3 regions of the Paenibacillus sp. A14 genome follow, and region 1 is predicted to be linked to each of the others. Evidence: riboswitches for the same ligand, from Rfam matches in the RefSeq annotation. Region 1 holds a riboswitch; each other region holds the start of a gene.
The links. Region 1 has a riboswitch for cyclic di-AMP ahead of V4U88_RS18870 (hypothetical protein). Riboswitches for the same ligand answer to the same signal wherever they lie in the genome.
Positions count from the first base shown of each region.

Region 2: linked by a shared signal. The riboswitch ahead of V4U88_RS25355 (C40 family peptidase) and the one ahead of V4U88_RS18870 (hypothetical protein) in region 1 are both predicted to bind cyclic di-AMP.
Region 3: linked by a shared signal. The riboswitch ahead of V4U88_RS14360 (APC family permease) and the one ahead of V4U88_RS18870 (hypothetical protein) in region 1 are both predicted to bind cyclic di-AMP.

Region 1 is NZ_JBAGJD010000007.1:142,801-147,225, reverse strand. Features, by position in the region: gene V4U88_RS18885 (ABC transporter ATP-binding protein) at 1-506, shown strand, start outside; gene V4U88_RS18880 (OsmC family protein) at 529-948, shown strand; gene V4U88_RS18875 (hypothetical protein) at 1,086-1,523, opposite strand; gene V4U88_RS18870 (hypothetical protein) at 1,538-2,029, opposite strand; cyclic di-AMP (ydaO/yuaA leader) riboswitch at 2,177-2,348, opposite strand; cyclic di-AMP (ydaO/yuaA leader) riboswitch at 2,857-3,020, shown strand; gene V4U88_RS18865 (hypothetical protein) at 3,136-3,540, shown strand; gene kdpF (K(+)-transporting ATPase subunit F) at 3,668-3,745, shown strand; gene kdpA (potassium-transporting ATPase subunit KdpA) at 3,801-4,425, shown strand, end outside.
Region 2 is NZ_JBAGJD010000018.1:48,242-52,666, reverse strand. Features, by position in the region: gene motA (flagellar motor stator protein MotA) at 1-621, opposite strand, end outside; gene V4U88_RS25375 (hypothetical protein) at 813-1,106, shown strand; gene V4U88_RS25370 (4a-hydroxytetrahydrobiopterin dehydratase) at 1,343-1,642, shown strand; gene V4U88_RS25365 (c-type cytochrome) at 1,737-2,099, opposite strand; gene V4U88_RS25360 (GNAT family N-acetyltransferase) at 2,257-2,760, opposite strand; gene V4U88_RS25355 (C40 family peptidase) at 3,123-3,599, opposite strand; cyclic di-AMP (ydaO/yuaA leader) riboswitch at 3,606-3,743, opposite strand; gene V4U88_RS25350 (C40 family peptidase) at 3,986-4,425, opposite strand, start outside.
Region 3 is NZ_JBAGJD010000004.1:642,470-646,894, reverse strand. Features, by position in the region: gene V4U88_RS14370 (HAD family hydrolase) at 1-630, opposite strand, end outside; gene V4U88_RS14365 (5' nucleotidase, NT5C type) at 772-1,320, shown strand; gene V4U88_RS14360 (APC family permease) at 1,369-3,195, opposite strand; cyclic di-AMP (ydaO/yuaA leader) riboswitch at 3,331-3,527, opposite strand; gene thiD (bifunctional hydroxymethylpyrimidine kinase/phosphomethylpyrimidine kinase) at 3,740-4,425, opposite strand, start outside.

The DNA.
Region 1 (4,425 bases):
TGTCGGGCGGTCAGCGGCAGAGAGTGGGGATCGCTCGGGCGCTGATTCTTGAGCCTAAATTTATCGTTTTCGATGAACCGGTGTCGGCGCTGGATGTATCGATTCAAGCTCAGGTTCTGACCTTGCTGGAGGATCTGCAGAGCCGCCTGTCGCTTACCTATCTGTTCATTTCCCATGACTTGTCGGTTGTCCGGTACATTAGCGATCAGGTCGGGGTTATGTATCTGGGCAAAATGATGGAGATGGGCCCCTCGGAAGAGCTGTTCACGAATCCGCTTCATCCCTATACAAAGGCGCTGATTTCGGCTATTCCCGAGCCGGATATGGACAAGCGAAGGGAGCGGATTGTTCTGTCCGGAGAGGTGCCGAGTCCGCGCAAACCGCCTTCAGGCTGCGTTTTTCATACCCGTTGTCCTCACGCTATGCCAGAGTGCGGCAGCGTTCAGCCAGAGTGGCAAAAAGTATCCGAAAATCGTTATACAGCTTGTCATTTATATCATAAATAGAAAAAGAAGGTAGGTTAACAACATGCAAGTAACGACAACTTGGCAAGGGAAAAAGTTTTTTCAAGCAGAGGGTCCTTCCGGCTACAAAGTGAATATGGACGCAACTCCGCAATGGGGAGGAGAGGGCAACGGCGCTTCGCCCGTGGAGGTATTATTGGCAAGCTTGGCGGGGTGTATTGGCATTGATGTAACGATGATTCTGGAGAACTTCCTGTCTTCTATTGAAAAGATTGAGATTGTAACGAACGGAGTCCGCAAGGAAGAGCCGCCCAAAGGATTTGCCTCGATCGAGCTGATCTTTAAGGTAGACGGCGATATTCCCGATTACCGGATTTGGAAGGCCATTGAACTCGGGACTTCGAAATATTGTTCCGTATCGGACTCGTTAAATGCGACCATTACACACAGACTCATTCTGAATGGCGTGGAAGTGTTTAAATAAGAACGACGGAAATGGAGGATACTCATAGTCTGGACACTTAGAAAAAAAGTGCCGGGACTGTGGGTATCTTTTTGTCTACTGATGAGAGTATCGGAGTCATATATGATGGTTGGAGTGAAAGCGATTCTGGTTTACTCTTATAATATCGAAAAATACGCTATAGATTCATGAATCAACTGTGCTGCGTTCCACGGGCGGTTGCTGAAGAGGCTTCTCTTATATTCGGCTCCGGCCGCTGCTTTGAGGCGGGACTGCCTGGACAGAGCGGTGTCCAGCAAGGCGGATCGGACCAATGCCAGTTGTCCCGGGAGCCATTCCGAGCCTTTGGAATGAACAATTTCCAAGGCTTCTTCTACCGATTGGTTTCGGATGGACCGCAAAAAATCCCCCCATTTAATCAAGTCGAACCATTTGCCGTCCGTAGAGACAGGACAAGCGCCGAAACCGCTGCAGTCTCCGCAGGAAAGTTTTAGGATGCAATACCAGCATTCTTGGGAGCTCCGGGCGGCAATAACAAAAGATGGAGGTCCACTAAAGGCGAACAGCTCAATTCGCGTTAGTCTATTGTTATTCATCTCCGTAACCCTCCTCAACCGTTCATCCAATTAAAATCGACATGATGCATGTTTTCAGCCTTGTGAATATAGCTTCGGATTTCCGTTTCATTTTCGCAAACGGCAGAATGCTCCAGCCATACGGCGTATTTTGTTTTGTGAACAAAGGTTAAATGAGCGGGAAACGACGCTTGCAATTTCAGCACATACCAGCCCGGAGGTATCCGGAGCCAAGGTTTTCGAAAAGCTGCCAGAAGCGGAAGGCGTAAGCGCGCCGACCAATCCTGTTCCTGCTGTTGTTTCCTGAATTCCCGGTAGATCTCGTGCAAAACCTCTATATCCGTGCATTCTTGACAGGATGCCGGTGCGCCGAACTGGCGGAATATCCCGATTTTGCTGTCGCCGAAACCATAACCTACGATAAATCTTTGCCCGTGTTCTTCATACCAGAACGCTCCAAAATACAGGTAACGCAAGCTAACCGGGTCCAGAAGATTCCGATGCGATCCCCAATAATAAGTCCTCATGTCGATCCTCATCCTCCCATAGGGTTAAAATGTTTAAAAGCCCGTTTGTCCGCATGTTTACAACAAAAAAACCGCCGACAGAGAATAAACCCCTGCAGCGGTTTGCGCGGACGGGCAAAATGCCCCGACGCAAAAGCACGGAAATCAAGGTTCTCTCTGCTGCGCTTACGAGGTTAGCTGTCGGATTCGGGCGGTGAGAGTCGCCCTACCTTACGAGACCGATAACGTCTCATTTCGGATTCACCCCAAGTTGGACCGAATTTGCGGTCCGATGGTTCCCCCGCTTCCCGCCATAACGGGAATTCAGCGTTCATACAAGTCGAAGAATTCACGGTTCTAACTATAATTCAGGTCCGTATAAAAAAGGGGTAAATAAACCGCCCACGGGTGTAAAAAAACCGTAAAAATGATGAAAAGTCTTGTAAACATGAGTATTTGCGAGGAAAGAAAAGAGTTTCCATTTTGATAACGCTGCCTTTATCCTAGAACTCCTTATTTCAGTGGATACACATGCTACAGCGTTTTACAATCATTTTGTCAAGGAGTAAGATACGGTCCATGAATTGAATTGCTATTCGATTCTAATGGAGCTGCCGATCCAAAACGGGGAGTCAACGGACCGAAGCTTGTGTGGGAGCAAGCCGATCGGAACCGGGAACGAAATCGTTCGTTCACGACTCGATCAGCGAAGACGGGCGTCTCTCACCGCCTGTAAATGTCAGCTAACCCGTAGATAAAGGATCGTGTGCTATTGAGGGAGAGGATGAATCAATCGGTTATTCATCGTTTTTTCTGCCACAGTCTCGGAAAACTGTGACTTACAATATTTTTTTAAAACGCTGAATCCTTGGAAGACTCAAGGAACGGGGGAACCAACGAAACCGCGCTCGGTTTCATGGGGTGAATCACTCGGCACTCTTAAATGCCTGGTGTAGGGCGACTCTCACGCCCGAATCCGACAGCTAACCTCGTAAGCGTATGGAGAGGCAACATTTTGTCGCGGGCCGATCAGGACGAAGGCGTCATGAGCGAGAAGCCGCGGAAAAGGTTCCTCTTTTCCAAGGCTTCTTTTTGTTGCCTTTTTCCTTGATTCGGAGGAGGAGCGCATGGAGAAAAACCGTATTTTAGTGGCCGCTTCGAATAAAGCGGGGAGAAACTTCATTCGGTTGCTTATGTACCAAAAAATTCCGGTAGCAGCCTTAACCAATAACAAAAGGGAAGAAAAGCTGCTGAGGGAAATCGGAGTGAATGAGGTTTTGCGTGTAAGTACTACCCGTAATAAGGCGGGTGAGATACCTGTATTTCCGATCGGGCGAGTTTTCATTTTTGAGTCCAGTCTACCGCTAAGCTGTCAGTATTTGCAGTTTGTTGCCCGGTTTTCCTGCAAGGCGATAACTGTCGTGACGACCATGTGGCATCCCGAGGCGATTTATAAAAAACTCGGTGCTTCCTTTGTGGTATACACAAAAAACGGGGAAGTCGGGTTTCTACTCAGCGATCTGACTGATTAATTATTTGGAGGAGTGTCGTAATGCTGGATATTTGGATGGGACTAACGTTAGCCGCAGCCTTCGCGCTTGTGATCGGATTTGTCGTTTGGTGCGGGAAAACGGTAGCGGACTCGGGAGGCGAACACGAATGACGATCGTGTTGATGTTTACGCTCGTATTGCTGATCTATTTGATCTATGCCTTACTTCATCCGGAAAAGTTTTAACGAGTGTTTGATCTTTATCTTTTTTATAGCGGCAATACCAGGGAGGAACGGTCAAATGGATATATTGCAAATCGGAATTGTGATCGGCATTTTGCTGCTGATTGCCAAACCGCTTGGAAATTATTTGTTTTATGTTTTTTCTAACGAACCCAATCGCACGGATAAAATATTCGGGTGGGCCGAGAAGCCCATTTTTGCGGTCATCGGGCTGAAGCGCCGCCCGGGCATGAGCTGGAAGCGGTACGCGATCAGCTTCGTCGCGACCAACTTCGTGCTCGTCGCGGTAAGTTATTTCCTGTTGCGGATACAGAGCGGCTTGCCGCTTAATCCGAACGATATCGGGAATATGGAACCTACGCTGGTGCTAAACACGGTTATCAGCTTTATCACGAACACAAACCTGCAGCATTACAGCGGCGAGACGGGGTTGACATATTTCTCGCAAATGGCCGTCATCATGATGATGATGTTCACGTCGGCGGCTACGGGCCTTTCGGTCGCGGTCGCGTTTGTCCGGGGCATTACTAGCAAAGGCAAGACGCTGGGCAACTTCTTTGAGGATTTCGTCAAGGCGCATACGCGGGTTTTCTTCCCGTTGGCGTTGATCGTCACTTTGGTGCTGGTCGCGCTGCAGGTTCCGCAGACGCTCCATCCGACACTGGCGGTAACGACACTGGAAG
Region 2 (4,425 bases), on a different contig from region 1:
ATTGGCGATCGGGTGCCACATGACATAACCTGTGAAAATACCGAAAACTGTTGCGATAAAAGCACCGGAAATCGCGTGGGACAATTTGTCGATATCACTCATATCGGACAATGCGGCGATGAGTCCGACAACCGCCCCGAGTACCCCTAGGGTAGGCGCGTACATCCCGGCCTGGGAGAAGATTTGCGCCCCCGCCTTATGACGCTCTTCGGTGGCTGCGATATCTTCCGTAAGGACGTCTTGAACGAAATCCTGATCGTTACCGTCGATGATCATCCGCATCCCGCCGCGTAAAAAATCATCTTCAATTTCCTCCACCTTGGCTTCCAAAGCAAGCAGACCTTCACGGCGGGTAATGGTCGCCCATTCCATGAACAGGGTAATCAGCTCAGCCTTGCTGATCATTTTGGGCTTTGACATGGTGAGTTTGAGCAACACGGGGAATTTCTTGATGTCCGAAAGCGGAAATGCCACAAACAGCGTCGCTGCCGTCCCTACAAAGATAATGACAAAGGCCGCAGGGTTCGAGACCAAGCTTTCAATAGGTGCACCTTTCAGGAACATTCCTAAAATAAGCGCCACGAAACCGAGAATAAGTCCAATAATCGTTGAAATTTCCATTGCACACCTCGTCCTTGAGATAATTGTTTCCATTTTTCTGTCTCCCGCATCCTTGCTGGAGGCATTACAACCTTGTCCGAAAAACGGTTTATCTTTTTTATCGACAGAATTCCCTTTTTTTTTAAGGTGTTTTTTCCGGTATAATGAGAATACAGTCTGTATTAGACTACTAAGAAGGGAGCCATTAGGCGGTGGGAGTAAAGCACGGAAGAGATTATGAACATATTTTGGCAGATCTGACGGAAGCGGTTGGACGCATTCCGGATAGCTATGAATTTTTTGAAATGGAGGCTGCGGAGTGGGCGGACCTTTCCGGCGAAGAACGTTATGAGGTCCAAGAGGCATTGGCGGAAGATTTGTTCTTTGCGCTGGGGACCGAACCCGTGATTAGCGTGGGCAGCGCTGTGGTTATTCACGATGCTGAGGGCCACAGAATCAATGTGCTCATCGGCGAAGACGAGTTGACCTCCGTGGCTTTGATTTGACAGCGGGGCGTTTTTTTGGAATATTGTTCGGGAGCATGGTAAAATAAAGACTTAGAAGATCGACACGCTAGACCTGCTCGGACGGGCAGGGTAAATCAGGAAAAGCCTTCCGCGCATGAACAGCCGATCCATGGAATACAATAAATGGATGCTCATGCCGGGCTGGAGACGAAGAATAAAATCCTTCACTGCAGGATTACATACAGGGAAGTTTGAGGAAACGGGGAGGAAGAACAATGCCGTTTACGCCGCAAGAAGTAGAGGCGCATTTGGAAAGGCTGGAAGGTTGGGAGCTGGAGGAGGGACGCTGGATCGTCCGCAAATATACCTTCTCCAACTTTATGAAAGGGATTGCGTTTGTGGACGAGGTTGCCGCCATTTCGGAAGCGTTTAACCATCACCCCTTTATAACCATCGATCACAAAACGGTGACGCTTCGCCTGACCTCCTGGGAGGAAGGCGGCATCACGGCCGTGGATATCAAGGAAGCGCAGCAATATAATGAAGCATTCGAGAAGGCCCGTTCTGCCGGTTGAGAAACGAATGCAGGAAAGCAAGATAATCGAGGCTGCAGAAAAGCGCCCGCCGAAAACCTGGACCCAGGCCCCGGCGGGCGTATTGTTGTAAGCGTTATTTCTTTTCGGAAAGATAAAGCGCGACGTTGGCGATTTCCTCTTCCTTCAACTTATCCTTGAAGGAAGGCATCATGCCTCCGCCTTTCCCTTTGGTAATGATCCCAAACAACTGGTCAGCCGACAGCGCGGAACCTACTTTTTGCAGGTTCGGACCGGCTCCGCCTTTCAATTCATCACCATGACAGCTGATGCAGTTCGCCTTTATAACGGCCTCGGCTTGTTCCGCATTTAACGTGACTTCAGGCATCTGAGGCTTCTCTTCCTGAGCTACCTGTTCCCGGCCGGGCAATGTAAACATTAACACGGCTGCAAAGGCGCAAGCCACGACGAGTAATCCGCTCATGATCCACTTCTGCATTCCGATCGTCCCTCCTATGTAAGTTACCCCTTCCATTATAGCGGAACAGGCTCATTGATCATAGCGTTTGTGACAAAAAAAGTAACGAATTACTCCGGTTTTTTAAATATTTCCCCAAATGACGTGCCGTTTATCACAGACAACCTCGCAATATAGATTAAGGTGAGACTGGGGCACCTTTGTAAACCATACAGTAGTAAGGTTTGGAAATACCGCCCGGGGTCATTTTTTCGTACAAATCGGTAATGACGAAGCCGGCTTTTTGATAAGCGCGAATCGCCCGGGTGTTCCAGGTCAATACCTCCAGGTCGATGACATTCTGCGGTTTCCGCCGCCGGGCTTCCTCCACGATCGTCAGCACAAAGGTTTTACCCAGTCCCTGGCCGCATAAATCGGGCCGCATCCCGATGCCGAGCCGTGTCACCCCTTCCATCGGAAAGTACTGGGCAAATCCGGCGAGCTCATCATCAGGGGTCATTAATGAGACATATTGTTGCGCTCTTAAGGCCGGGTTCCCAAACTCCACGTCGAGCGCTTTCATTTGTTCCCAGGGGAGCCAGCTATAGATATCGTATGGGGAATCGTATTTCCAGGTACAGATAGCCGCGCCGTGGCTCTCCTCCATGGGAACGATCCGGAATGTAGTGACTGGTTTTTCCATGTTTGCGCCTCCTTTAAACAATGGGAATGGATATTATATCGCGGGGCTGTCTTTTCATCGATTAGAAAATTCCGTTTACCCTCACTCTAACGGGAAATGGGTTGCTTGTAAAGATAGGAAGACGTAGGTGTTTCGTCCTCGGTCAGAGGGGTAATGTGGAGTATGGGAAGATTTGGACAGTGGAGTCCGGGAGAGGAAACGGCGATCGTGAAAAAATAAATTTTGGCGGAAAGGCCATATTTGGAAACCTTTTTGAACGGACTTTCGTTATATGGTATATAGCGAAAAAAACGCAGTGGTTCCGGCAAGAACCACTGCGGTATTAACTAAGTTGAGGTGAGCGCCTCAATTTGGCGTAGGGGTCATGATTCTGCGGCATATGTGGAATAACCGGTTTTGCTGAGAATTCTTTTGGCCCCGACATATTTTGATTTATAGTAACTGCTGTTTAATTTATCCGTACGAATTCCTTTGGATGAAGAGGCGTGCGCAAATTTCCCCTCACCGATGTAAATGCCGACATGGGATACTTTATTCTTGCCCAAGGTATTGAAGAATACGAGATCCCCCGGCTTTAACTGGCTTTTGGCGACAGGCGTGCCTTGTTTGTACTGGGCTGAAGAGACCCGGGCGAGCTTGACCCCCATCTGCTTGAACACATATCTCGTAAATCCGGAGCAATCAAATCCGCTTGTGGAGACACCCCCGTATTTATAAGGCGTTCCGTAAACAGAGTTAACCACGCTGTTCAAGGTCGTGTCTTCGGCCGATACGCTCCCTGTCCCCAAGGTGAACAGAATCGCCAAACTTGTCGCTGCTGCTGCAAATGTCTTTCTCATGATGTAAAGTTCTCCTTCCAATGCCTGCGAGGTTAGCTTGAGGATTCGGTTGAAGGTTCCCTATGATTCCTATGTATCGGTAATCAATTCACCCAAAATGGTTCCCCCGTTTCCCGGGTGCCGGGAATTCGGCTAGTCTAGTTGAATGCACCCAAAGTTGTGACGTGGCGAACAATGTTTACAAAGTTGTTACTATTTACTTTGGTTATTGTACCAAGCCTAACTTGCTTTGGCAAGCTATTCTAGGGTTGCCGGATATTTTAATTCTATTGTCCTGTTTATGCCGGGGAGAGACGGGTAATTTCTCCTAAACGGGATTTCCCAAACAGCCATGAAAAAACCCGCAGTCTACGACTCGAAAGAATCGCTGCGGGCCTTTGCCGGAATTATTCTACATCGTCATGCTCTTGGGAGTCGGTGGTGACTTCTTCGTACTTATCGGTACTCAGAATCCGTTTCGCTCCGACATAACGCTGTACATAATACTTCTCACTCAGTTTGCTGATGACTACGCCCTTGGAAGAAGATGCGTGGGCAAACTTGCCATCACCAACATAAACGCCGACATGAGAAACGCCTTTACCGGAAGTGTTGAAGAACACGAGATCGCCGGCAATCAGCTCTTCCTTCTCTACGGCCGTTCCCATCTTGTATTGGGCACCGGATTGATGGGGCAGTTTAATACCGATCTTCGAAAAGACGTACATGGTAAATCCGGAACAATCGAAGCCGGACGTTGTAGTGCCGCCGGAAGAGTACTCCGTTCCCAAGGCCGTATCGATGACGCCGTCCAACGTGGAATCGGCGAAAGCGCTCCCAGTGCCAA
Region 3 (4,425 bases), on a different contig from region 1:
ACCGGCCAGCTCGGCGCCGTCTCCGAACTCGGCATAAGCGCATCCGACGACGGTCTGCCCGTTCTTCTTGCCCGCCTCAACGTCCGAGGAACGGTCCCCGACCATCCAGACGCTCGTCAGGCCGTGATGGTCCATAAGCAGCCGGACGAGATCGACTTTGGAAGGAGTCAGGTACTCGCCCGCGCTGTAAATCCCTTCAAACAACGAAGAAATTCCGTGCACTTCGGCCACTCCCTTTACATAATGCTCCAGCCCGTTGCTGGCCACAAACAGCCGGATTCCGCGGGCCTTGAGCGCCTCAAGCGTCTCCTTCACTCCGGGATAGAGCTCGGAGGAGTTCTCTTTGAGACCCGAAAGCTCCAGCTCCAGGAGCAATTCGTCCGCCCGCCGGTGCACGGCCTCATTGCAGTCCGGGATCACCTTCCTCCAAATATCCTCCAGCAGCATCCCCAAACAGCTCAGCATCAGTTCATCGGGCGGCGTCTCTCCCTCGTACAGCTTCTCTTCTCTGAGCCGGTCGAACAACTGGTGATAAGCGGGAATCAGCAATGTCTCGGTCTTGAACAGCGTTCCGTCCATGTCGAATATCATCGCTTCAGGTTTCTTAAGTTTCGCCTCGGTCCTCTCCATCTCCACATTCCTTCCTGTCTATATTGGTATAGCCCCATAATATGCCAACCTGTACTCCTTGTAAAGTTTGCGCTTTGCCGCCGGGTCCTTTACAATTACGGTAAATTCAACGCATCGTATGCCGGGGAGAAATATATTCGCATGAGTAAAAAAATTATAGCCGTCGACATGGACGACACGATCTGCCATCTCATACCGAAAGCTATCCATTACCATAATATGATGTATCCCGATCTGCCGCTGACCCTGGAACAAATCGTCAGCTTCGATTTAAGCGGCATCTGGCATCCCGCCTGTACGGACGATCTGTTCTTCGGCCGGCCCGGCCTTTATGAGGAACTGGAGATTTTTGATGAATACACGGTGGAAGAAATCCGCAGGATGACCGCCGACTATGACGTTATTATCGTCACCGCCGCCCGGCCGTCCTCGGTCGCCGAGAAATGGCGGTGGCTGCAAAGGCACCTGCCGTTTATCCCGTTCGAGAATTTCTTCGTGGCCAAGCGCAAGTACTTGCTCGGTTTTGATCTGCTTATTGACGACGGGCCGCACAATATTCTCGCCGCCAGGGACGCCGGAAAGCGGACGATTCTGATTCCGAGGCCGTGGAATGCGGGAATTCAACAGGACTTCGTACTGAAGGATTCCTGGAAGGGCATGAACGAACTGGTGCGAAGCATGCTGAGCTGAAGGGCTCCGGGCCGGGTGGCACGGAGCCGGGCTTCAGTCGTGTTCGAATTATTTTTTCAAATGATACGGAACGGTCGCAACGATTAAATCCCGGCGATAGAGCAGGAATGCGCGAATCAATAAGCTCGATTGATTATGAAGCGCGTTGTGCCACCGTTTCTTCGGAATAAACTGCGGAATCAGCACGGTCACCCCGTAATTCAACTCCTTGGCCTTATGCTCGACCGTGTCGATAAATTTGGTCAGCGGCTGGATGATGCTCCGGTACTGCGAATAGATGGTCACCAGGCGGATATCGGGCTGCCACAGCTTCCACTTCTCTTCAAACTGCTTCTCCGCTTCCTTATCGAAAGCCACATATACCGCGATAATTTGATCGGGCTTTAAGGATTTGGCATAGTTCAGCGTATTCTCCACCACATGCGTAATTCCGGCGACCGGAATAACGAACACATTGCCATTAACGCGAGCCGCAGGCTCGCAAGTGGTGATGCGAAGCTGATCGCCGACGGCCTCATAGTGCTTATGAATTTTGTGAAAGACCATGACGATCGCCGGTAAAAAAATGAGTGCGGGCCAAACCTGCGTAAACTTCGTAATGAAAAACATCATCATGACCGTAAAGCTGATCACCGCGCCTACCGCGTTAATGGTGAGCTTTACTCTCCACCCTTCGGGTTTCTCCCGGATCCACTTCACCAGCATCCCGGCCTGCGCCAGTGTGAACGGGATAAAAACCCCGACCGCATAAAGCGGAATCAAATGCTCGGTCTGCCCTTTAAACACGATAATCAGTAAAATCGAAGCCGCCGCCAGAAACACAATTCCGTTCGAATAGCCAAGGCGATCTCCGCGAACGGTGAACATCCGGGCGATATATTTATCCTTCGCCAGGTTGACCGCCAGCAGCGGAAATGCCGAATACCCCGTGTTCGCGGCAAGGACGAGAATCATTGCGGTGATTCCCTGAATCGCGAAATACATCCCGCCTCTGCCGAAGGTTGCCGAGGCGATTTGCGAAACGACCGTTTCCTCGCCTTTTGGCGAGATGCCGTAGTAATACGCGAGCCAGACGATTCCGGTAAACAGCAAAGCCAGCAGAATGCCCATCGCCGCCAGGGTTTTGGAGGCATTCCTCGGGGCGGGGTCCTTAAAATTCGGGATCGCATTGGAGATTGCCTCCACCCCGGTCAAGGCCGAACTCCCGGACGCAAAAGCCTTCAACAGCAAAAACAAGGTCAGCCCGGCGACAGGTGTACCGATCGGGGCGTGCAGATCGCTCGGGACCTGGCCGGTCATAATCCGATACAATCCCGCACCGATCGTTATGAAGATGATCAGGACGAACAAGTACACAGGATAAGCCAGAATGGAAGCCGACTCGGTAATGCCGCGCAGGTTGAGAACGGTAATCAGCACAACCAGCAGGCAAGCGATCAGCACATTATAAGGATGCAGCGACGGAAAGGCGGAAGTAATGGCGTCCGTCCCCGCCGAAATGCTGACCGCCACCGTCAAAATATAATCGACCAACAGGGCTCCGCCCGCCAGCAGGCCCGCATTGACACCAAGGTTCTCCTTCGACACCACATAGGCGCCGCCGCCGTGCGGATAAGCGAAAATCACTTGTCTGTAGGACAGGACGAGAGCCGTCAGCAGCACGAGAATTCCTACGGCAATCGGGATGGAATACCAAAAGGCCGCCGCCCCGATGGCCATCAGCACAATCAGGATCTGTTCGGGACCATAGGCGATGGAGGACAGGGCATCCGAAGACAGAATCGCCAGCGCTTTCGTTTTACTGAGCCTTTGTTCCCCCAGTTCCGTAGACTTCAGCGGCTGACCGATGAGCACTCTTTTTAGCATGGTAAACATAACTGCAACACCTCATAGTTGGTTTAAGATAGAATACCCATTTTCTTCGGAAAAAAAGCATAGGGGAGCACAGCAAAAAACCACAGAGGTCAGAACCCCTGTGGTCCATGTCATGTCTGCATGGTCACAGTATCATCCTCTCCCGAACTACGCTTACGAGGTTAGCTGTCGGATTAGGGTGGCGAGAATCACCCCTCCGCGAAAGCCCTGACTGAAAGCTGCCGCGGATTCACCCCCTGCCGCTTTGATTTGGCCGATACTCTCCCGGCCAAACGTTGACGACAAATCGGTTCCCCCGTTTTCCCTTACTGGAAATTCAGCGAATTTTGATATGAAATCCATGAGTGAATATACTCCTTTCACTTATCCGTGTAAAACCCTGGATGTGCCCGATTTCACGAAACATTGACCCAAAAGGGTTCGTTTAAGCGCTTACTTCCCTTGTTTTCATTTCCTTTCATGATTTATCAGCCCCCGTCAAATGTAAAAAAAGGTCCCGCTCTCCGCACAGGAGAACAAGACCTTTAAATGAAGAATCCTGGTTTTATTGCTCGCCGTTCAAGCGATACCCCGCGTGAAAAACGGGACCTACAAATTCGTTAAATGCGTATCCGGAGCGGATCGCGGCCGTCACGAATTTTTTCGCTTTCTCCACCGCCTCCTTGACCGGCATGCCGCAGGCCAGCCCGCCGGTTACCGCGGCGGCAAACGTACAGCCCGCGCCGTGGTTGTGGGCCGGTTCGATTTTATCGCTCTCCAGGATCGTAAATTCGGAGCCGTCGTAGAATATGTCAAGCGCTTTTTCGCCCTCGAGAGCCTTCCCGCCTTTGATAACGACGTTCCGGGCCCCCCGTTCCCGAATTCGTTTCGCCGCTTCCTTCATATCCGCCACCGAGGTCAGACGCCCCATTCCGGACAATACGCCGGCTTCGAACAGGTTCGGCGTGGTCACGGTTGCCAGCGGCAACAGAGAATCGCGGATCGCATCCGCGCTTTCGGGATTCAGCACTTCGTCCTCGCCCTTGCAGACCATCACCGGGTCGATGACGACATTTTGCTGCCGATTCCGCTTAATGCAGGCTTCCACGACTTCGATGATCGCCACGCTGCCCAGCATTCCCGTTTTCATGGCCGCAACGGGCCCGCCGGCAAATACGGTCTTCAGCTGTTCGGCAACGAGGGCCGCATCCACCGGATATACGCTGTGATGCCAGCCGCGGTCCGGATCCA